One region of the Streptomyces sp. NPDC097107 genome, then DNA from elsewhere that is predicted to be linked to it. Evidence: riboswitches for the same ligand, from Rfam matches in the RefSeq annotation. Region 1 holds a riboswitch; each other region holds the start of a gene.

Region 1 (7,417 bases):
CCGCACCGGCGTAGACCTTGCCGTCGTCCGTGATCAGGGCGTTGACCAGGCGGGTCTTGAAGACCGTGCCGGAACCGAAGTCGCCCTTGACCTGGTCGCCGAAGGAGCCCAGGAAGCCGCCGAGGTCGCCGCCCGCGGAGGCCGTGGGCAGGCCCTGGCCGCCGGTGTCGAAGGTGGCGATCGAGTTCCAGCCCTCGCCGATCACCTTCGGGCCGCCCGTGCCCTTGAGACCGTCCGTCCCCTTCGGGCCGTCCGTCCCCTTCAGGCCGTCCGTCTCCTCGGCGAGGCCGCCCTCGGCCCCCCGCCCGTGCTCCGGCGCCTCCTCGGCCTCGGTGACCTTCGCGCCCTTGGGCGGGGTGAAGTCGAACGTCGACGCGTCCGGCTTCGCGAAGCTGACCTTGGTGAAGCCCGCGTCCACGACGGCGGCGCCGCCGCTCGACGGGGTCAGCGTGAACTTCAGCGGCATGCCGGTCTCGGCGTCCACCGCGACGCTGACGGCGCCGACCGTGGAACCGTCCTGCTTGGGCTTGATCACCAGCCGGTACGCGTCCCGCCCGGCTACCTGCGCGGTGCCGTCGACGGTCACGGACGTGGTGTCGTCGACCGCCTTGAGGGCCTGGTCGGCGAAGTCCTTCGGGGTGGCAGGCACCTCCTTCTCCGGCTGCTCGGCGCTGCCGGACGTGGTGGCGTGGTAGACCTCGTTGGACTTGCTGTCGTAGCCCCAGACGTCCTTGCCGTCGTGGATCAGGCTGTACTCGGCGGCGTTCTCCAGCAGCGACAGCTTCTGCCGGTCGGGGCCGTCGGCGGCGACCCGCAGCGTGTGGGTGCCGGACACCAGCTCGGTGAGCTTGGCCGACGGGTCGGCGGCGGAGCCGTCCTCGTCCCCGCCCGAACCCGGGCCGCCGGACATGCCGGACATCAGGCCGCTCTCCAGGCCTCCGAGGTCCGGCAGACCCAGGTCGGTGCTGATCTTGACCGTGCCGGACAGCTGCTCGACGTCCGACTTGGCGATCTTCTCTATGAGCTGCTCCGCCGTGACCTTCGGGAGGTCGGGGTCCCCGGAGTCGGCGAGCGCGGGGACGAGGCCGATCGTCGCGGCCGCCACTCCCATCACCGCGACCGGGACGACGTACCGCGCGGCCCTGCGCCGTCCGGCGCGCAGCTCCTCGCCCTCCCCGGCGGTCGTGTTGTCGTCGGAATCGATCGGTGCCATGTGTGCCCTACCTCCGTCGTCGGCGGCGGCTGTCTCACGACCTCGCGCTCGTTCACCCGTGAGCCGCCATTCTCACCCGAATCGGTGAGGATTGGTGTTTCCGTGGTGTCCATCTGACCAAATCGGCCAGGCGGAATCGTCAGACCGCGGGCTCAACTCCGCCTACTCCTGCGGGATGACACGGAGGGGTCGCGTCTCCCCCGGCCCGTAGGGGGCGAGGTACACGGCGGAGTACGCCGGGCACTCAGCCGGCCCGGTGCACCACGGCGTCGCACAGCTCCACCAGCGCGGACTTCGCCTCGCACTCCTTGAGCGGGGCCAGCGCCGCCCGGGCGTCCTTGGCGTACCGCACGGTGTCCCGCCGCGCCTGCTCCAGAGCGGGGTGGGCGCGCAGCAGCCGCAACGCCTCCGCGTGGCGCGCGTCGCCGCTCAGGTCGGAGTCCAGCAGCTCGCACAGGGCGATGTCCTCGGCGAGCCCCAGCCGGGCCGCCCGCTCGCGCAGCCGCAGCACCGGGAGGGTCGGGATACCCTCGCGCAGGTCGGTGCCGGGCGTCTTCCCCGACTCGTGGGAGTCGGAGGCGATGTCCAGGACGTCGTCCGCGAGCTGGAAGGCGACGCCGAGCCGCTCGCCGTACTGGGTGAGCACGTCCACGACCGTCTCGTCGGCGCCGGACATCATCGCGCCGAACCGGCAGGAGACCGCCACCAGCGAGCCCGTCTTGCCGCCCAGCACGTCCAGGTAGTGGTCGACCGGGTCCCGGCCGTCCTGCGGCCCCGCCGTCTCCAGGATCTGGCCGGTGACGAGCCGTTCGAACGCCAGGGCCTGCACGCGGACCGCCTCGGGACCGAGGTCGGCGAGGATCTGCGAGGCGCGGGCGAACAGGAAGTCGCCGGTGAGGACCGCGACCGAGTTGTCCCAGCGGGTGTTGGCGCTGGGCACGCCGCGTCGCACCGCGGCCTCGTCCATCACGTCGTCGTGGTACAGGGTGGCGAGGTGGGTCAGCTCGACGACGACGGCCGAGGGCACGATCCCGGGGGCGTGCCGGTCGCCGAACTGAGCGGAAAGCATCACCAGCAGCGGCCGGAAACGCTTACCGCCGGCCCGCACCAGATGCTGGGCGGCCTCCGTGATGAACGGCACCTCGCTTTTGGTTGCCTCAAGCAACCCTTCCTCGACCGCAACCAATCCGGCCTGGACATCGGCTTCCAGAGCCTGGTCCCGCACGCTCAGCCCGAACGGCCCGACGACGGTCACGAGGGGTCTCCTGTCTGCTGGTGTCTACTGGCGATTACCTGGTTTGTCGATAGGTCGCTGCCACCACTCAAGTCAGCGTATCCGGTCACCTTTCGATCACCGCTAGCGCCCACCGTTACAGGCCGGTCGGTATCGGATCATGCACGGTATGTTTTTGATCAGGTGATATGAGCAGATATTGATCGCCATCACCAGGCGCCGGAACCCGCCTCCGAAGATCACGTCACCTCTCCCAACGGCCCGCACTCCGAATACGTCACCCGCCCGGGTCACCTCGATCCCGCCCCGAACGGATGCCCGCACAGCACACGGAAACACCGGCCGGGACGGGGTCGGAGACGAGGGACTCGCGGCGGCCGGTCCACCCGACCGCCGGCTGGAACCCGAAGCCCGTCCCGCCCACGGGCGATTGACTCCAAGTTGACCCTAATGCCCGATTTGCCGCCCTTGTTGAAGCGGGTGAGTTGGCTCACTTCGCCCCGCCTGTAGGCAACCCTGCCGCCGACTGCGCCCTCCCTTTGCCCCGCAAGCCAGTTGAGGCTTGGCAGCCGCAAAGGATCAAGCACCCCAAACACCTCAGACCAAGGTCAACAGGTGCGTTGGGTGATTCCTGCACTTGTTTCGGACATGTGCTCTCGCATACGTTCCCGGCCTGTCGGGCGGACGCCGAATCCTGCCACCGCCCGGACACACAGTCATCCGCCAACAAACTCGCAGGCAGGAGCGGGGGACCCAGGTAAGCCGCCGCACCGGTCACCACCGGAGCGGCTAGGGGTGAAGCCGTGCCCGTCAGGGCCCGGCCGGGCACCTCCCCGCCCGAACCCGACAGCTCACCTCGCAGGCGTAAGGAGAGGGACTCAAGCATGTCTGCCAACGGTCAGAACCGTCACGCCCGCACCGCCCGCCTCGCCCGGAAGCTCGCCGTGGCCGGCACCGGCGCCGCCGTGCTCGCCCTGCCGCTCATCGGGGCCACCAGCGCCTCCGCGGCCACCCCGGCCGCCACCACCGCGGCGACGACTTACCCGGACAACCTGGACGGCTGGATCCGGGAGTCGCTCGACATCATGGCCCAGCAGGGCATCCCCGGGTCGTACGAGGGCATTCACCGCAACATCATGCGGGAGTCGTCCGGCAACCCGCTCGCCATCAACAACTGGGACATCAACGCCATCAACGGCACCCCGTCCAAGGGCCTGCTCCAGGTGATCGACCCGACCTTCCAGGCGTACCACGTGCCCGGCACCTCCTGGGACCCGTACGACCCGGTCGCCAACATCACCGCCGCCTGCAACTACGCGGCCGACCGGTACGGCTCGATGGACAACGTCTTCGGCGCCTACTGAGCCGTAATACCGGCTCTGCGCCGTAACACCGGGCTCTGCGCCGTAACACCGGGCTCTGCGCCGTAATACCGGTCTCTGCGCCGTATTACGGCGCTCTGAAGATCCGTTCGAGGACGACGGCCACGCCGTCGTCCTCGTTCGTCAGGGTGACCTCGTCGGCCACCGCCTTGAGTTCGGGGTGGGCACCCGCCATGGCGACACCATGGGCCGCCCAGTCGAACATGGGGATGTCGTTGGGCATGTCCCCGAAGGCGATCGTCCGTCGGCGGCTCACGCCCAGGCGCTCGGCGGCCAGCGCCAGGCCGGTGGCCTTGGTGATGCCGCACGGCTGGAGCTCCACCGTCCCCGGACCCGACATCGTGACCGTGGCGAGGGAACCGACCACCGCGCGCGCCGTCGCCGCCAACCCGTCGTCGGACAGCTCGGGATGGCGCAGCAGCACCTTGCTGATCGGCGCGCTCCACAGCTCGTCGCGCCGCTCGACCCGCACCGCGGGCAGCGTCGGGTGAGGCATCAGGTAACCCGGCTCGATGAGCGTCAGGCCGTCGACACCGTCCTGGTCGACCGCCGCGTGCACCTGCCCCACCTCGGCCTCGATCTTGCCGAGCGCCGTCTCGGCCAGCTCCCGGTCCAGGGTGACCGACCACAGCATCCGGTGCGCGCCGGCGTCGTACACCTGGGCGCCCTGGCCGCACACCACGAGCCCTGTACAACCGAGGCGGTCGAGCAGGGGCCGCACCCGGGGTGCCGGCCGCCCCGTCACCACCAGATGCCGCGCACCGGCCCCGGCCACCCGCGCCAGCGCGGCCAGTGACCGGTCGGACACGGTGTCGTCGCCGCGGAGCAGCGTGCCGTCGAGATCGGTGGCGACGAGTGAATACGCGGTGCGGTCCATGATCAGAGAATACGGACACCGCGCCCGTCCGACTCACCCGCGATCGCTTCCGAACGAGGAGGCGCCAGGTCGGCACGAGTCCGCACGAGTACGGCACGAGTGCGCACGAGGACGCACGTTCGTGTCCGAAACCTGGCACATCATCGGCTAAAGCCGGTTAAAGGCCTGTGCACCGGTTGGCAACAACATGGTCCGCTACCTACCCGCCGGACGGCGCCCGGGGGTACCTTCCTTCTGTCCAGGGGGACTTGATCGGGGGGTCGGGTTGAACAGCGGACGTGTGCGTGTGCTCAGACCGGAGGAACTGGGCGAGGGGGAACGGGAGCACTGGCGCGAGCTGCGCGCCAAGTCGACGGCACCACGCAGTCCGTTCATGGAACCGGAGTTCACCGACGTCGTGGGCCGGGTGCGGCCGCGGGCGCGGGTCGCGGTGGTGTACGACGGCGGTGAGGCGGCCGGTTTCCTGCCGCACGAGCGCGGACCGCTGGGTCAGGGCCGGGCGATCGGACTCGGGGTGTCGGACTGCCAGGGCGGGGTGCTGCGCCCCGGCCTCACCCCGGACACCCGCGAACTGCTGCGGGCCTGCTCCCTGTCGAGCTTCGCCTTCGACAACCTGGAGGCGGAGCAGGGGCTGTTCGTGCCGCACGCCGCCGAGGAGCACACCACCTACGTCATCGACGTGGAGAAAGGGTACGAGGCGTACGAGAGCGGGTTGCGCGACCGCTCGCCGAAGTTCCTCAAGACCACCCTCGCCAAGGAACGCAGGCTCGGCCGCCAGGTCGGGGACGTGCGCTTCGTGTTCGACGAGCGGGACCCGGCCGCGCTGCGCACACTCATGGAGTGGAAGTCTGCGCAGTACCGCAGGACGGGACGCCGGGACCGTTTCGCGCAGGAGTGGATCACGCGGCTCGTCGGGCGGCTCGCCAGGACCCGGGCGCCGGAGTGCACCGGCACGCTGTCCGTTCTCTACGCCGACGGCCGGCCGGTCGCCGCCCACTTCGGACTGCGCTCGGCGACGGTCCTGGCGTGCTGGTTCCCGGCGTACGCCCCGGAATTCGCCAAGTACTCGCCGGGTCTTGTCCTGCATCTGCGGATGGCCGAGGCAGCCGCCGCCCAAGGCATCGGCATGCTCGACCTGGGACGGGGTTCGGCGGAGTACAAGGACGCGCTGAAGACCGGTGACCTGCCCGTGTACGAGGGGGCGGCGACGCGCGTGGGGGCGGGCGCCGCACTGCACTGGCTGGGCCGCGAGCCGGCCCGCCGCGCGCACGGCTTCGTGCGCGACCGGCCCCGGCTGGCGTCGCTGGCGGTACGGACGTTGAGTGGCGCGGCCCGGCTGCGCCGGCCGTGACGGAGGGCAACCACGAGGGGGTGGGCGCATGGCCGGTGAGCGGCGTGCGTTGCGGGAGACACGGCGGGAGATAGCGGGGTTCCTGAGCATCGGGCCGGTGCAGGTCGCCGAGCTGGATCTCGGCCCCGAGGGAGACGGGAGGGCCGCGGGCGCCGAGGTGGCGGAGCTGAGACCCGGTCCGGGCAGTCCGCCGGTGACGACCGGCGCGGTGTTCCTCCTGGTCAGGCGGGCGGGCCGGCCCGTCGGTACCGTGCTCGGACAGGTAGCCGAGGGTGCGGATCCCACGGAGGTGCTGTCCGGGCTCGCCCGGAAGCTGCCGCAGGGCGCGCCGCCCGAGCCGTTGCCCCGGCCGCCGTCCGCCAGTGTCGTGGTCGCCACCCGGGAACGCGCGGACCAGCTCGCCCGCGCGCTGGACTCGCTGCTCGCGCAGGACCACCCGGACTTCGAGATCGTCGTCGTCGACAACGCGCCCGCGACCGGGGAGACCCGGGAACTGGTCGAGCGCAAGTACGGCGAGCGGGTGCGGTACGTGTGCGAACCGGTGCCCGGACTCGCCATCGCCCACAACCGGGGGCTCGCGGCCGTACGGGGCGCGGTGGTCGCCTTCACCGACGACGACGTGGTCGCCGACCCGCGCTGGCTCACCGAGCTCACCGCGCCCTTCACCGCCGACCCGCGCCTGGGCTGCGCCACGGGGCTGATCCTGCCCGCGCGGCTGCGCACTCGGGCCCAGGTGCTCCTGGAGAGCCACGGCGGCTTCGCGAAGGGGTTCACCCCGCGGACGTACGACCCCGAGCACCCGCCCGCCGACGAGCCGCTGTTCCCGTTCACCGCGGGCCGGTTCGGCTCCGGCGCCAACATGGCCTTCCGTACGGACGTGCTGCGGGCGGTCGGCGGCTTCGACCCCGCGACCGGCGCGGGCACGCGCGCGCGGGGCGGCGACGACCTCTACGGCTTCGTCCGCGTCCTCGCCCAGGGGCAGCGGCTGCGCTACACCCCGCACGCACTGGTCTGGCACCACCACCGGGAGACCTGGCGGGACCTGGAGACCCAGGCCTACGGCTACGGCGCGGGCCTCACCGCGTATCTCACGGCGATTCTGGTGAACCGGCCCGCGCTGCTTCCGGCCTTCCTCGCCCGGGTGCCGGGCGGACTGGCGCACGCGCGGGGGCTGACCGCCGTACGCGCGACCGGTGAGGGTGCGGACGCGGCGGCGGAGGGGCCGGGCGGGCACGACTCCCGTACGCATCCCTGGCCGCGGCGCCTGTCCCGGTTGCAGCGCCGGGGCATGCTGTACGGCCCCATCGGCTATCTGCGGGCCCGTCGCGCCCTGCGTACGGTCGGGCTGGAGGCGCGATGA
Region 2 (7,417 bases), on a different contig from region 1:
CCACAGCTCGTGCATCCCGCCCTCGGGGTCGCACACGGACATGGGCTGCCAGGTGTCGCCGTGATAGCCGCCGCGCCAGGTCAGCAGGCGACGTTTCGCGGGGCGGCCCAGCGATCGCCAGTACTGGAGGCACATCTTGACCGCGACCTCGACCGACACCGACCCGGAGTCGGCGAGGAAGACGTGCTCCAGGCCCTCGGGTGACATGTCGACAAGCAGCTTCGCCAGCCGCACGGCGGGCTCGTGGGTGAGCCCGCCGAACATCACATGGCTCACCCGGTCCAGCTGGTCGCGCGCGGCCTCGTTCAGCACCGGGTGGTTGTAGCCGTGGATCGCCGACCACCAGGACGACATGCCGTCGACGAGTTCGCCCGAGCCGTCGGCCGGGCACAGCCGCACCCCGCTCGCCGACGCCACGACGAGCGGGTCCTGCCGGCCGGGCATGGGACCGTACGGATGCCAGACGTGCCGCCGGTCGAGCGCCAGCAGCTCGTCCACGGTCAGCGCGGGCTCAGGCATTGGGCGCGAGGTCCGTTCCGGCACCACGGCGGCGTACGGCGACCAGGTCCGTACGGGCCTCGCCGGCCGCCGCCGGTTCGGCGGGCGCGCCCGTCGCGCGGCCGGCCCGGGCCGGGACGGACCCGCACACACCACTGTCGGCGTGCGACCCGTAGCCCCCGCCCTCGGCGTGCGACCCGCAGCCCCCGCCCTCGGCGTGCGGTCCGCAGGCACCGCCGTCCGCGTGCGACCCGCACGAGCCGCCTGCGTGCGACCCGCACCCGCCCCGCTCGGCCGCCCGGTGCTCCGGCAGGGTCACTTCGCCGGCGCCCTCCACCTCGAAGCCGGCGTCCGCGATCATCTCCAGGTCGGCATGGCCCGCCTGTCCCTCGCTGGTGAGGTAGTCGCCCAGGAAGATGGAGTTGGCCAGGTTCAGGGCGAGCGGCTGCATCGTGCGCAGGTGGACCTCGCGCCCGCCCGCGATGCGCACCTCGACGTCCGGGCAGACGAACCGCGTCATCGCCAGGATGCGCAGGCACCGCTGCGGGGTGAGGTGCCACTCCTTGGCCAGCGGCGTGCCCTCCATCGGGATCAGGAAGTTGACCGGCACCGAGTCCGGATCCAGCTCACGCAGCGAGAAGACCACGTCGACCAGGTCCTCGTCACTCTCGCCCATGCCCGCGATCAGACCGGAGCAGGCGGACAGGCCGGCCGCGTGCGCCTTGTTCACCGTGTCCACCCGGTCGGCGTACGTGTGCGTGGTCGTGATGTCCCCGTACGTCGCCTCGGACGTGTTGAGGTTGTGGTTGTAGGCGTCGGCGCCCGCCTCGCGCAGCCGCTCCGCCTGGCCGTCGGAGAGCAGGCCCAGACACGCGCAGACCTCGACGGCCTCGTTCTGCTCCTTGATCGCCTTGATGGTGTCCGAGACCCGGTCCACGTCCCGGTCGGTCGGACCGCGTCCGCTGGCCACCAGGCACACCCGCTTGGCGCCCCCGGCCACGCCGGCGGCGGCGGCCTGGGAGGCCTGGTCGGGCTTGAGCCAGGTGTACTTGAGGATCTCGGCCTTGGAGCCGAGCCGCTGCGAGCAGTAGGAGCAGTCCTCGGGGCACAGGCCCGACTTGAGGTTGACGAGGTAGTTGAGTTTCACTCGTCGGCCGAACCAGTGGCGGCGCACCTTGCCGGCCGCGGCCACCACATCGAGCAGGTCGTCGTCGGAAGTGGCGAGGACGGCAAGAGCCTCCTCGCGGGTCGGCGACTCGCGCCGAAGCCCCTTGTCCACCAGCGTGTTCAGCAGGTCCATGAGAGCCGATCCTGTCCTACGGGGCCGCCCGGGGCCAAGGAGAGTTTGCACAACACTGACAGATCGCCGTGTGGGTATTGCCACACCTCGCGGGGGCTGCCGTGCCGCTAATGTCTGTCCACTGCCTACAAAACGACGGAGGACCGACCCATGGCGTTCGGCTGGATCGACGAGCAGGCCCAGGCGCGCCGCCGGGCCGGACTCGTACGGATTCTGCGCCCACGTCCGGCCGACTCGCCGCTGCTGGACCTGGCGAGCAACGACTACCTCGGCCTGGCCCGGCACCCGGAGGTCACCGAGGGGGCGGTCCGGGCCGCTCGGACCTGGGGCGGCGGTGCGACCGGCTCCCGGCTCGTGACCGGCACGACCGAACTCCACGCCGAGCTGGAACACGAACTGGCCGCCTACTGCGGATTCGAGGCCGCGCTCGTCTTCTCCTCCGGCTACGCGGCCAACCTCGCCGCGGTCACCGCGCTGGCGCCGCACGGCTCCCTCGTCGTCTCCGACGCGGGCAACCACGCCTCGCTGATCGACGGCTGCCGGCTCGCGCGCGGGACGACCCAGGTCGTGCCGCACGCCGACCCGGACGCCGTACGCAAGGCACTGGCGACGCACGACGGGCCCGCCGTCACCGTCTCCGACACGGTCTTCTCGGTCGACGGCGACGCCGCGCCGCTGGCCGGGCTCGCCGAGGCGTGCCGGGAGCACGGCGCCGGGCTGGTCGTCGACGACGCCCACGGCCTCGGGGTCCTCGGCGACGGCGGCCGGGGCGCCCCGCACGCGGCGGGACTCGCGGGCGCCGACGACGTCGTCGTGACGGTGACGCTGTCCAAGTCGCTCGGCAGTCAGGGCGGCGCCGTGCTCGGCCCCGCCCGGGTGATCGACCACCTGGTCAACGCGGCCCGGACGTTCATCTTCGACACCGGCCTCGCCCCCGCGGCGGCGGGCGCGGCGCTGGCGGCGCTCACCCTGCTGCGCCGAGAGCCCGAGCGGGCGGCGCGGGCACGCGAGGTGGCTGCGGAGCTGCACGCGCGCCTGACCGCCCTCGGGCTGTCGGCGGTACGTCCGGACGCCGCGGTGGTCTCGGTGCGCGCTCCCTCCCCGGAGGGGGCCGTACAGTGGGCGGCCGACTGCCGTGCGGCCGGCCTGTCCGTGGGCTGCTTCCGCCCTCCTTCCGTACCCGACGGCGTCTCACGGCTCAGGCTGACCGCTCGTGCGGACCTCTCCGGGGATCAGATCGAACGCGCTGTACGGGTGATCGGCGAAACGCGACCATGAGTCGGCGTGACACGGCCGTGCTTCGCCCGGTGACCAACCGGTTCAGCCGCGGTGGACGGCGGCCGTGAACGTCGCCCAGCTCCCGGGGGAGAAGAGCAGCGCGGGCCCGGCCGGGACCTTGGAGTCCCGTACGGCGAGCAGTCCGGCCCAGGGGCCGGCCGCCGGCCGGGCCGTCTCCACGCAGTTGTTCGCTCCGGTGCTGTAGCTGCTGCGCAGCCACCGCACGTCGTGCAGATCGGTGCCGGCAGGGATGTTCCGACAGAGTGCGGACGGTGAGCCTGACATGGTGCCTCCTTACGCGCCTGCCGCGGTCGCGGCGATGAAGTCCAACGAGTCCTCGGGCGAAAGGGCATGGATCAGAAGGGCGTTGAAGGCCTCGGTATAGGCCTCTAGGTCTTCTTTCCGTTCGAGATGCAGGCTACTCGTCAAGTGGTCGAGAACAACCACGTCCAGATCAGAAGTGCTCGAAAAAGAGAAGATTACGAAAGGGCCGGTGACACCGATGTGCGCCCCGGCGGCAAACGGCAGTACCTGGAGTCGGACATGGGGGAGACGCGCCGCCTCGACCAGGCGCGCCAGCTGACGGGACATGACACCGGGGCCGCCCACCTCCCGGCGCAGCACCGCCTCGTCCAGGACCGCGCTCAGCAGAAGCGGCGGCTGTGCCCGCAGTACGTCCTGCCGGGCCAGCCGCACCTCCACCAGCGTGTCCAGCCGCTCCTCCGGCAGCCCGTCCGCCGCGGCGCGCGTCACCGCGCGGGCGTACTCCGGTGTCTGGAGCAGCCCCGGGACCACCGTGGTCTCCAGCGTGCGCATCGCGCTGGCCTGGGACTCCAGACTGATGAAGTCACGGTAGGTCGGGGGCAGTACCCCGCGGTAGGCGTGCCACCAGTGGTTCCGGCCGCCCGCGTCGTCGGAGCCCGCCAGCATCACCAGCAACTCCCGCAACTGGTCGTCGTCCACGCCGTAGGCGTCCAGCAGTAACCGCACGTCGGCCGGTTTCGCCCCGCTCGTCCCGGTCTCGATCCGGCTGACCTTCGACTGGTGCCAGCCCACCAGCCGGGCCGCCTCGCCGCTGGTGATACCCGCCGACGTGCGCAGGGCGCGCAGTTCAGCGCCCAGCTTGCGGCGGCGCACCACGGGACCGTGCTGCTGCATGGGCCACTCCCCTACTCCTTATGGGCCGCCCAAATACGCTCTGCCGTCGCAGAGTTCACCGCTTTGAGCGACAGATATATGCATATCTTGGTGGATCGCCGCCCTGCACCGGCCTGGTGATGGCAGTCTGGCGGCGAAGCACCAGTCCGGGACCGTACTCGAACCATCCGCTCCGTGTCCGGCTGCGGTCCCGTGGGAAAGGGACGACGTCGCCATGGCAGACCATCTGGAAGCATCCGTCACTCTGCCGAGCGATCCCGCCTCGGTGGCCGCCGCGCGTACCTATGCGGTCGGCACACTGGCGGAGTGGGGCCTGCCGCCGGACACCGACGTGTCCGAAACCGTCCGGCTCATCGTGTCGGAGCTGACGACCAACGCGGTCCAGCACACGTTCGGACAGTCACCCACCTTCACCGTGGACCTCGTGCTCGACCGTGACGAGCGGCTGCGCATCGGCGTCACCGACAGCCATCCGCGGTTTCCCAAGCGCCTGCCCGCCGCCGTCCAGCAGGACAACGGCCGAGGGATGGTGATCATCCGCTGGCTGACGGCGGAGTGCGGCGGCAAGTTGAGAGTGCGGCCCACGCGCGAGGGCGGCAAGACCGTCTCCATCGAACTGCCCTGGGCGCCGCCGGGCGGTGCGGTGCCCGCCGAACCGGCCACGGCCGTCGGGCAGGCCGTGGGAAACCAGGAGCCGCGGCGGTGAATCGCCGACGGTCCCTGGCGCGCCGCAGGCGCATACCGCGCACCCGAGCGGGTGACGGCGGCTGGGGACGCCGTCACCCCCTCGGGCGGGCTACTTGACCCGGCCGTACCAGACGCTGCCGGTCCAGATCTTCTGCAGACGTACCACGTCCCCGGTCTTCGGGGCGTGCCAGATTTTGCCCTTCCCGGCGTAGATGCCGACGTGGTAGATGCTGCGGCCCGAGTGGAAGAACACCAGGTCCCCGGTCTTGCGGTTCTTGGCGGAGATGTGACGGGTCTTGTTGTACTGCTGGGCGGCGGTGCGTGGCAGCTTCTTGCCGGCCTTCTTGAACGAGTACAGCGTCAGCCCCGAGCAGTCGAACCTGCTTGGTCCGACGGCGCCCCATTTGTATGGCGCGCCTTTCTTGGAGGCAGCGATCGTCAGGGCCTTCGTCGCATGGCTCGCCGCGGCCGCCTCGGAGGCGACGCCGGGAACCGCTACGGAACCGCCCACGGCGGCGAGGGTGAGGGCCGAGGCCGTACCGGCACGGGCCATCAGCGACGGGACACGATTGAGCGCGGACATGCGCAACCCTTCGTCAGCCGCCTGTGAAGGATGACCTGTCGGATTCGGGCTGGCGAAGTTGCCCGGCCGCACGAGTGCGGCTTCACCCCAAGGGCTGCTCGGCCCGGCGCGTCTCTCGCGGAGACGACCGTTCCGGCGACCCGTCGTGCTCGGGTCCTCCACTCCTGCCGATCCACTCCTGTCGACCGGTCGTCCGGGCGGCGGCAGGACTCGGCGTCCGCCCGGACCGCCCCGCCGCTGCGGCGGGGGCTTGCCGTCAGTCACGGATCTTGTCTCGCCCCATGGGAAAATCCCAACGGAACGTGCCCTTTGTGTTGTTACTCACCACTCACCCGTTCGGGTGGACACCTCTGTGTTCGACCGGCCGGTGGACGTGGTGACCACCCCGGGACCAGCGACGCAGCGGCTCATTACGCTGTCCGGACACGCGGGTCGCGCAAGCTCGGCCGGTCGGAATCCGGAGGTTTCCCTACGCCGAAAGGCGGTAAGCCGTTTGGTCCGTTTCGACTCGGGTGCCTCAACGGCCGGAACGGGGCGGAAGACCGACTCGCGCCGTCCGCCGTTCACCGTCCAGCACGCGCAGCGCCCGGGCCAGGGTGGTGGCGTGCAACTCGGTCTCGCGCCGCCGGTGCATCAGCGCCAGCGCGTCACGCAGGGCGGCCGCCTTACCGACCAGCGCCTGGGCGGCCCGCAGCCCGCGATAGGTGTCGCCCTCCTGCGCGGGGTTGATACGCCCGAGCAGGTCGACGACGTCCAGGTACCGGTCGATCAGCTCGGCCTCGGCGCGGGTCAGGGCGGGCAGGGGCGGCAGTTCCGGTGGCAGCATCGCCGGATCACCTCGCGCCGGGTGCCGGGGACGTGATCCGGCGGCTGGGCACCACCCGGTCCACCAGGCCGTACTCCAGGGCCTGCTGCGCGTCCAGGACGGTGTCCCGCTCGATGTCCGCGCTCACCTGCTCGGGACTGCGGCCCGTGTGCCGTACGAGGATCCGCTCCAGGCGGGCACGGACGCGGACCAACTCGTCGGCCTGGATGGCCAGGTCGCTCGCCTGCCCCTCCACCGGCTCGGTGAGCGCGGGCTGGTGGATGACCACCCGTGCGCCCGGCAGGACGGCGCGTTTGCCGGGCGTGCCCGCCGCCAGCAGGACCGCGGCGGACGTCCCAGCCTGCCCGAGGCAGGTCGTCTCCACGTCGCAGGCGACGTAGCGCATGGTGTCGTAGATCGCCGTCATCGCGGTGAAGGAGCCGCCGGGCGAGTTGATGCAGAGCGTGATGTCCCGGTCCGGGGCCTGGTGTTCGAGATACATGAACTGCGCCATCACGTCGTTCGCGGAGGTGTCGTCGACCGGTGTCCCGAGGAAGACGATCCGCTCCTCCAGCAGCTTCGAGTACGGGTCCGTCGTCCGGCTCCCGGCACTCGTGCGCTCGGTGAACTCGGGCAGGACGTGACGGGCGGACGGTCGGGTCATGGCGAACCCCTCCTCGTGGCAGAACCGTGATCGGCTGCACTGCCTCCTGTGGAAAATGTACAGGACGTACGTTGCGCGAGGTGGGGAGTCGCGGGGATCGCGCGTTCGCCGGCGGCGGAAGCGAACCGTAGGGGGATCCGCGGGGCGCCCGCGTTTCATCCCCCGTTCGGCGGCTCGTGCAGGCCGAAGGAGGAGCCCTGGTCGTCCCGGCACAGCGCGGACCGGCCGAACCGGGCGACCGACTCCGCGTCCTCCCCGCCCTCATCGCCGAGGTCCTGGAGCGAGCCGCCCAGTTTCCGCACCCTGGCCACGGCGGCGTCCAGGTCGTCGACCCGGAAGAAGACGTACGGGGAGGCTCCCGCGTCACCGCCGTGCAGGCCGCCCGGCACACCGCCGGTGCCGATGGAGAACCCGCTCCCCGTGGGACCGGCTTCGAGAGTCCAG
Region 3 (7,417 bases), on a different contig from region 1:
CACCGAGTACGTGAAGGATCTCCTCCACCGCCTGGAGCCGTACGGCGACGAGCCGCGTGTGGTCGAGTTGCGCGAGCGCGCCCGGCCACTGCTGGTGACCCCGGCCTGATCCACCGCCTCCTCCCGGGTTTGAGGGCGCTGTCAGTGGCGCAGTGCACTATCGAAGCCGGGAGGTGGGCCGGAAGATGGAACGAGTGCGGGCCGGGACCGCGCAGGGCATCGCGCACGGCGTCGCGTACGACTGCGACGTGCTGGTGATCGGCGGTGGAATCGTCGGCCTGTCGACGGCGTACGCGATCACACGCGCCGCGCCGGGCACCCGGGTGACGGTGCTGGAGAAGGAGCCGGGACCGGCCCGGCACCAGACGGGCCGCAACAGCGGCGTCATCCACAGCGGCGTCTACTACCGCCCGGGCTCCCTGAAGGCCCGCTACGCGGTGCGGGGCGCGGCGGAGATGGTCAAGTTCTGCGCCGAGTACGGCATCGCCCACGCCGTCACCGGCAAGCTGATCGTCGCCACCGACCGCTCCGAGCTGCCCCGCCTGCACGCCCTCGTGCAGCGCGGCCGGGAGAACGGCATACCGGTCCGCGAGCTGGGCGCGGCGCAGATCCCGGAGTACGAGCCCGAGGTGCGCGGCCTCGCCGCCATACACGTCGGCACCACCGGGATCTGCGACTACGTCGCCGTGGCCCGGCAGCTGGCCCGGGCCTCGGGCGCGGAGATCCGCTACGGCGCCGAGGTACGGCACATCGACCGCCGCCCGGGCCTAGGAGCCGCCGTGCGCACCCGCTCCGGGGAGGTGATCCGCGCCCGGGTCCTGGTCAACTGCGGCGGGCTGCACTGCGACGGGATCGCCCGCATGACGGGCGACGACCCCGGCATGCGGATCGTCCCCTTCCGGGGCGAGTACTACGAGCTGGCGCGGCCCGAGCTGGTGCGGGGGCTGGTCTATCCGGTGCCGGACCCGGCGTTCCCGTTCCTCGGTGTGCACCTGACCCGCGGCATCGACGGAAGCGTGCACGTCGGCCCCAACGCGGTACCGGCGCTGGCCCGGGAGGGCTACGGCTGGGGCGTGCTGCGGCCCCGCGAGCTGGGCGCGACGCTGGCCTGGCCGGGCTCGTGGCGGATAGCCCGGCGGCACTGGAAGTACGGGGCGGGCGAGCTTCGGCGCTCGCTGTCCAAGGCGGCGTTCACCACGGCCGTACGCAGGCTGCTCCCCGCGGTGACGGAGGCGGACCTGGTGGCGGCGCCCGCAGGAGTGCGGGCGCAGGCGGTCCTGGCGGACGGCACGCTGGTGGACGACTTCCTGATCCGCGAGGGCGCCCACGCCGTGCACGTCCTGAACGCGCCGTCGCCCGCGGCGACAGCGGCGCTGCCGATCGGGCGGGAGGTGGGGCGCAGGGCGCTGGCCATGCTCGGCCGCCCGTAAAATTGAGGGCACTGTGTCTGATTTCCGCAACGCCTCCGACGCTCGCCGGCCCGCCGCCGAGGAGCCGGCCGCCCCCGAGCCTGCCGCCCCCCACGCCGGTGCCTCCCTCCGGCACATCCGTGCCAAGGGTGAGCCCCGCTTCCCGGACGGGCCGAAGGCCGATCCCGCCGGGTCGCACTTCGAGCGGCGGATCCGGAGTTTCCAGCCCCGGCGCAGCCGGGTGACCGCCGGGCAGGCGGACGCACTGCAGCGGCTGTGGCCCCGGTGGGGGCTGGACATCGACGGACAGCGGGTCATCGACCTCGCCGAGCTGTTCGGGAACGCCCGTCCCGTCGTCCTGGAGATCGGCTTCGGCATGGGTGAGGCCACCGCGCGGATGGCCGCCGCCGACCCGGACACCAACATCCTCGCCGTGGACGTCCACACACCCGGCCAGGGCAACCTGCTCGGTCTCGCGGAGCAGTACGACCTGTCCAACATCCGGGTGGCCAACGGCGACGCGATCATCCTCCTGCGGGAGATGCTCGCCCCCGGCTCCCTCGCCGGACTGCGCGTCTACTTCCCCGACCCCTGGCCCAAGAAGCGGCACCACAAGCGCCGCCTGATCCAGCCGGAGTTCCTGGACCTGGCCGCGACCCGCCTCGCGCCGGGGGCCGTCGTGCACTGCGCCACGGACTGGGAGCCGTACGCCGAGCAGATGCTCGAGGTCCTCACCGCCCACCCCGGCTTCGAGAACACCGTGCAGGGCGGCGGTTTCGCGCCGCGTCCCGCCCACCGGCCACAGACCCGGTTCGAGGGCCAGGGACTGGACAAGGGTCATGTGGTGAACGACTTGCTCTTCCGCCGCGTACAGCACTCCGTGTCGCACCGCGACCAGCACCGCGACCAGCACAAGGAGCAGCCCCCCACCGGTTAGGGTCCATGCCGTGGCCACCTGTCCCCCGTATCCGACGCGTCCGCCGACGCGGACGCGTACGCACTGGTGGCAGCGCCCCTGGGTGCGTTACGGCGCACTGATCACCCTGCTCGCGCTCTCCGGCCTGGTGATCCTGGCCCTGGTGCGCGAACAGACCGGCACGCAGGGGTTCCTGGTGGGGCTCGGCCTCGCGGTCCTGCCCGTGCCGTTGCTCGTGGCCGCGTTCCGCTGGCTGGACCGGGTGGAGCCCGGACCGTGGCGGAACCTGCTGTTCTGCTTCGCCTGGGGAGCCTGCGCGGCAGCGCTGATAGCGATCGTCGCCAACAGCTTCGCGACGCGCTGGATAGCGACGGCCACCGCCGACCCGGCCGGCGCGGACACCCTGGGCGCCACGGTCATAGCACCGGTGGTCGAGGAGTCCGCCAAGGCAGCCGCCGTGCTCCTGGTCTTCCTCTTCCGCAGGCGGGACTTCACCGGCGTCGTCGACGGCGTCGTCATAGCGGGCGTCACCGCCACCGGCTTCGCCTTCACCGAGAACATCCTCTACCTGGGCAACGCCTTCGGCACCGACCAGCTCACCGGCGACAGCGGCATCGCCTCCGTCACCGCGGCCACCTTCTTCGTCCGCGTCGTGATGTCGCCGTTCGCCCACCCGCTCTTCACCGTGCTCACCGGCATCGGCTTCGGCATCGCCGCGCTCTCCACGGGCCGGCACCGCCTGCGCCGTGCCCTGCTCCCCCTGGCCGGCCTGCTGCTGGCGATGGGCGTGCACGCGCTGTGGAACGGCTCGGTGGCGTTCGGGGAGTACGGCTTCTTCGCCGTGTACGGGGCCTTCATGGTGCCGTCCTTCGGCCTGCTGACCTGGCTGGTGATCTGGACCCGGCAGCGCGAACTGGGCACCGTACGCGCCGAACTCCCCGTGTACGTCATGGCCGGGTGGCTGACACCGATGGAGCCGTACGCGCTCGGTTCGATGCGGGCCCGCCGCATCGCGCGCCGGCACGCCCACCGGCACGCCGGTAGGGAGGCGGCGCGGGCGGTGGCGCAGTACGAGGCGTACGCGACCTCGCTGGCGTTCCTGCGCCGGCGCGGGCGGCTGGGCAGGGCGGGCGCCGACTTCGCCGTACGAGAGCGGGAACTGCTGGGCGCCCTGTGGCACCGACGCGACGTGGCGCGTCCGGCACTGGACCACGCCGCCCGGGCCACGGCGCCGCCCCTGCCGGTGGCCGTGCGGCCCTGGGCGCACCCGTACGGCGCGTACGGGCCCGGCCACCCGGCGACGGCCCCCGCGACGGTCCCGGCGCCGTACCCCGCACCGGCCGCGTACAGCCCGTACACCCCGTACCGCCCGTACACCCCGCCCAGCCACTACCGGCCGTAACGGCAGTACCGGTCGTGCAGGCCGTCCTGCTCCGGCTCCCAGGCGGTGGCGGTGGAGCAGCCGCCGGCGCCGCTGGGGTCGGCGGAGGAGGGAGCGTACGGCTGCGCCGCCCGAGCACCGACCACATCGACCTGCGAGGCGTCGGCGCGGCCTCGATGTCCGCGGCGCTCGGGCCCGGGTACTCGCCCCGCGGACCGGCAGCCCTGACGTCGGGGGGTCGTCGTCAGGACCGCCGGAGACCAGGGCGGCAAAGGGGCCGGAGACCGCGTGGGAGGCACGGCGTGGGTCAAACGGCGTGGATCAGGGGGTCAGGCCCTTGCTCTGCAGCCATGCCATCGGGTCGATGCCGCCGCCTCCGCTGGTGTGGACCTCCATGTGGAGGTGTGCGCCGGTGACGTTGCCGGTGGCGCCGACGCGGCCGATGACGTCACCGGTGGTGACCTCCTGGCCGACGCTGACGCTGATGGAGGACTGGTGGGCGTACCAGATCTCGGTGCCGTCGTCGAGGGTGAGCACGGTCTTGTAGCCGTACGACCCGTCCCAGCCGGCCGACGTGATCGTGCCGCTGTGCACCGCCTTGAGCAGCGTGCCCGTGGGGGCGGCGAAGTCGAGGCCGGTGTGGTAGCCGGAGGACCAGTAGGCGCCGGCCTGGCCGAAGCTGGAGGAGATGGTGTACGAGGAGGTCGGCAGCGTGTACTGCTTGGCCAGCTTGGCGAGCCGCTCGGCCTCGGCCTTCTTCGCGGCCTCCTCCTCCGCCTTCTTCTTGGCGGCGGCGGCCTTGGCCTCGGCCTCCTTCTCCGCCTTGGCGGCGGCTTCCGCGGCCTTCTTCTCGGCGGCGGCCGCGGCTTCGGCGACGGCCTTGGTCTCGACCTGGGCCTGCTGCTGCTCGGCCTGCGCCATGATCCGGGCCCGCAGCGTCTCACCGGCGCCTGGGTCGCTCTCCGAGGAGGTCTCGGCGGCGACCGTGCCGATTCCGCTGAGCGGGGTGGCGGAACCCTGCGGTTCCGGCTTCTCCTCGTCGGAGATGAGCGAGCCGACGTTCGGAAGGTCCGGCATGGAGATCGACACCGGCGGCTTGCCGGTCTGCGCGCTGGCCATGCCGCCCGCGCCGACCGCGGCTATGACACCGACGCCGAGAACGGTGGAGCTGCGGGCGAGACCGCCGCGCTGCTTGGCGACGCGGTGCCGGCCGCGTACGGGGCGGATGGAGTCCGCGGTGGGATTCCACTCCTCCCAAGGGCCCTCTTCGGTGCGGTAGCCGTCGTAGCCGAAGGTTTCGCTGTCGTGCCCGCTGGGCACGAACGGGGCCTCGGGGGCAGGCCGGTTGGACGCCACGTGGGCGTACTCCTTTCCTTCCTTTCGCCTACCGGGTTAGCTGACGGGTTCGGAGCAGGAAGGTCTCCTACGCGCGTATATCCGCCGTGTCTGGCACGGCGTCATACGCCCGATTCACCCCAATGTGGTGGTTCCCCGGTTCCCTTGCGGGATTCGGCGCGTGCGCACGGAGCCGACTTCTGTGACGGCTGGGACGACCGCGCTGCGTTATCGAACGTTAATAGACGCGGGGCTCGGATTCCAAGCCGTTCCTCTTGATCATTAACGGATCCGGCCCGGACGTACGCCTCACGATCGGTTAAAACCGGGCGAGTCGACCGGGCTTGGGTATTCCCCTTCACGCCTCGGCTTTCTGACAGTTCGTCAGTTGTTATGCGGAGGGCGGTCGGTCCGTCACTTCCGGTGACGTCGATCAAGGGTCGAGCAGGGGCGTCGCACGGCGAGCAGTGCCATGTCGTCGGCCATGCCGCCCCCGGAGTGCCGGCGCACGTCCCCGGCGAGGGTGTCGAGCAGCTCCGCCGGATGCCGGAACACGCGGCCGGCCAGCCGCACGTGCGGTTCGTAGAACTCGCCCCGGGCGTCCCGCGCTTCGGACAGTCCGTCGGTGTAGAGAAGCAGCGTGGCCCCGCCGGGGAAGCCGGCCTCCTCCGCGCGGTCGGGCCACACGCCCAGCTCTCCCATGCCGAGCGGCAGCGCCGACTCCCGTGCGGGCAGCGGGCGCAGGGTGCCGTCGGCGTACAGCAGCAGGGGCGGCGGATGGCCGCGGTTGACGATGCGGACGATCCCGTCGCCGTGCGGGAGTTCGGCGAGTACGGCGGTGGTGAACCCTTCGAAGGCGTCCAGTCCGTCGCGCCGGGTGCCCTCGCGCGCCAGTGCCCGCTCCAGCCGCTGCGCCACCGCCTCCAGCGTCGCCTCCTGCTCGGCGGCCTCCCGGAACGCGCCGATCACCACGGCGACGGCGGCCACCGCGCCCATGCCCTTGCCGCGCACGTCCCCGACGATGAGCCGGATGCCGCGCGCGCTGTCCTGCACCGCGTACAGATCGCCGCCGATGAAGGCGTCGGCCTGCGCGGCCTCGTAGCAGGCGGCGATCTCGAAACCGCCGATCCGCTCGGCGGGCTCGGGCAGCACGGCGCGCTGGGCGGCCTCGGCGATCTCGCGGACGGAGACGAGGCGCTCGCCGGTGCGGCGGACGAAGCCGTTCACGAGGACGGCGAGCACGGCGACCGTCGCGATGGTGATCAGCTCGGTGAGGGAGTCGACGTAGTGGATGACGCCCTTGGTCAGTTGCAGCCCTATGACGGCGGCGACCACGGCGACACCGGTGAGCACCGTGCCGCGCCGTGAGTAGATCGGCGCGGCGACCAGGGGCGCGGCCGTGTAGAGGGGGCCCGCGGTGAAGTATCTGGGGGTGAAGATGTCGTACAGGACGGCGGCGACGATCAGCAGCATGGGGAGCAGGCGTACGAAGGCCCGCCCGTACGAGGTCCGTCGCCGCGGCCCCGCGTGCGGCGGCACGCGTTCAGCACCGTCGCCGAGGCCGGGGTCGGGCACGGGATCGCCGGGGAGCCGGCCGCCGGCCCGGGCGTACGCTCCCTCGTCCTCCAGCTCACCTGGCCGCACCACTCGTCTCCCGCCACCCCGCACGTCCGCGCCGCTTGCCGTCCCGGTCCTCCAGGTTTCCCGGACCGGGGGCGAAGGGCGAGCCACTGAGGGCCGATCGGGTGACGGAGCGACCGGGTGACTGGATGACGGGGTGAGGATGAGGGCGGCGCATCCGCCGCAAACGCACCGAAGGCCGGAATCCTTAAGGATTCCGGCCTTCGGCCTTGAGTAGCGGGGACAGGATTTGAACCTGCGACCTCTGGGTTATGAGCCCAGCGAGCTACCGAGCTGCTCCACCCCGCGCCGTTGTGTCTCTACTGTACGTCATCTTGGGGGTGGAATGCACATCCGTATCTCCCTGCCCCTCCAGGTGGCGGTTGGGCGCCTTCGCCCGCTCCTCGTACTCCGGCAGTACGACGACGACGGCGCCCCCGGCGGCGAGCACTCCGCTGCCGTCCGCCCCCGGCACGAAGGTGTCCGGCTCCCGCCAGGCCGTGACCACGCGCCGTACCCCGGCGTCGAGGATCAGCCGGGCGCAGGGCGCGGGCCGGGAGGCGCGGCGGGCGCACGGCTCCAGGCTGCTGTAGACGGTGGCCGTCGCGAGCCGCGGGTCGGCGGGGTCGGCCTTCGCGAGCGCCGCCTCCTCGGCGTGCACGACGGGGTCGTCCCCCTCCCGCGAGTGCCCCCGCGCCAGCTCGCTCCCGTCGGCGGCGACCACGACCGCCCCCACGCTGAACGCCGTCCCGGACG

The links. A riboswitch is a leader RNA that binds a small molecule or an ion and turns the genes downstream of it on or off. The one in region 1 is predicted to bind cyclic di-AMP.
Region 2: another riboswitch for cyclic di-AMP. It lies ahead of ACIQ1J_RS16095 (C40 family peptidase); the one in region 1 lies ahead of ACIQ1J_RS29880 (transglycosylase SLT domain-containing protein).
Region 3: another riboswitch for cyclic di-AMP. It lies ahead of ACIQ1J_RS03715 (M23 family metallopeptidase); the one in region 1 lies ahead of ACIQ1J_RS29880 (transglycosylase SLT domain-containing protein).

Annotation. Positions count from the first base shown of each region.
Region 1 covers NZ_JBIWEF010000014.1:171,170-178,586, reverse strand. Annotated here, with positions in the region: gene ACIQ1J_RS29890 (outer membrane lipoprotein carrier protein LolA) at 1-1,213, opposite strand, end outside; gene ACIQ1J_RS29885 (polyprenyl synthetase family protein) at 1,458-2,468, opposite strand; cyclic di-AMP (ydaO/yuaA leader) riboswitch at 3,159-3,326, shown strand; gene ACIQ1J_RS29880 (transglycosylase SLT domain-containing protein) at 3,332-3,811, shown strand; gene ACIQ1J_RS29875 (HAD family hydrolase) at 3,897-4,706, opposite strand; gene ACIQ1J_RS29870 (GNAT family N-acetyltransferase) at 4,993-6,057, shown strand; gene ACIQ1J_RS29865 (glycosyltransferase) at 6,086-7,417, shown strand.
Region 2 covers NZ_JBIWEF010000006.1:137,883-145,299, forward strand. Annotated here, with positions in the region: gene ACIQ1J_RS16065 (adenosylmethionine--8-amino-7-oxononanoate transaminase) at 1-519, opposite strand, end outside; gene bioB (biotin synthase BioB) at 512-1,798, opposite strand; gene ACIQ1J_RS16075 (8-amino-7-oxononanoate synthase) at 1,949-3,076, shown strand; gene ACIQ1J_RS16080 (DUF397 domain-containing protein) at 3,119-3,361, opposite strand; gene ACIQ1J_RS16085 (helix-turn-helix domain-containing protein) at 3,371-4,234, opposite strand; gene ACIQ1J_RS16090 (ATP-binding protein) at 4,449-4,940, shown strand; gene ACIQ1J_RS16095 (C40 family peptidase) at 5,031-5,504, opposite strand; cyclic di-AMP (ydaO/yuaA leader) riboswitch at 5,508-5,652, opposite strand; gene ACIQ1J_RS16100 (hypothetical protein) at 6,022-6,330, opposite strand; gene ACIQ1J_RS16105 (ATP-dependent Clp protease proteolytic subunit) at 6,338-6,973, opposite strand; gene ACIQ1J_RS16110 (VOC family protein) at 7,129-7,417, opposite strand, start outside.
Region 3 covers NZ_JBIWEF010000002.1:13,598-21,014, forward strand. Annotated here, with positions in the region: gene ACIQ1J_RS03695 (MFS transporter) at 1-109, shown strand, start outside; gene lhgO (L-2-hydroxyglutarate oxidase) at 186-1,430, shown strand; gene trmB (tRNA (guanosine(46)-N7)-methyltransferase TrmB) at 1,546-2,346, shown strand; gene ACIQ1J_RS03710 (PrsW family intramembrane metalloprotease) at 2,357-3,727, shown strand; gene ACIQ1J_RS03715 (M23 family metallopeptidase) at 4,028-5,062, opposite strand; cyclic di-AMP (ydaO/yuaA leader) riboswitch at 5,074-5,231, opposite strand; gene ACIQ1J_RS03720 (PP2C family protein-serine/threonine phosphatase) at 5,456-6,685, opposite strand; tRNA gene ACIQ1J_RS03725 (tRNA-Met) at 6,897-6,970, opposite strand; partial or broken gene ACIQ1J_RS03730 (dihydrofolate reductase family protein) at 7,029-7,417, opposite strand, start outside.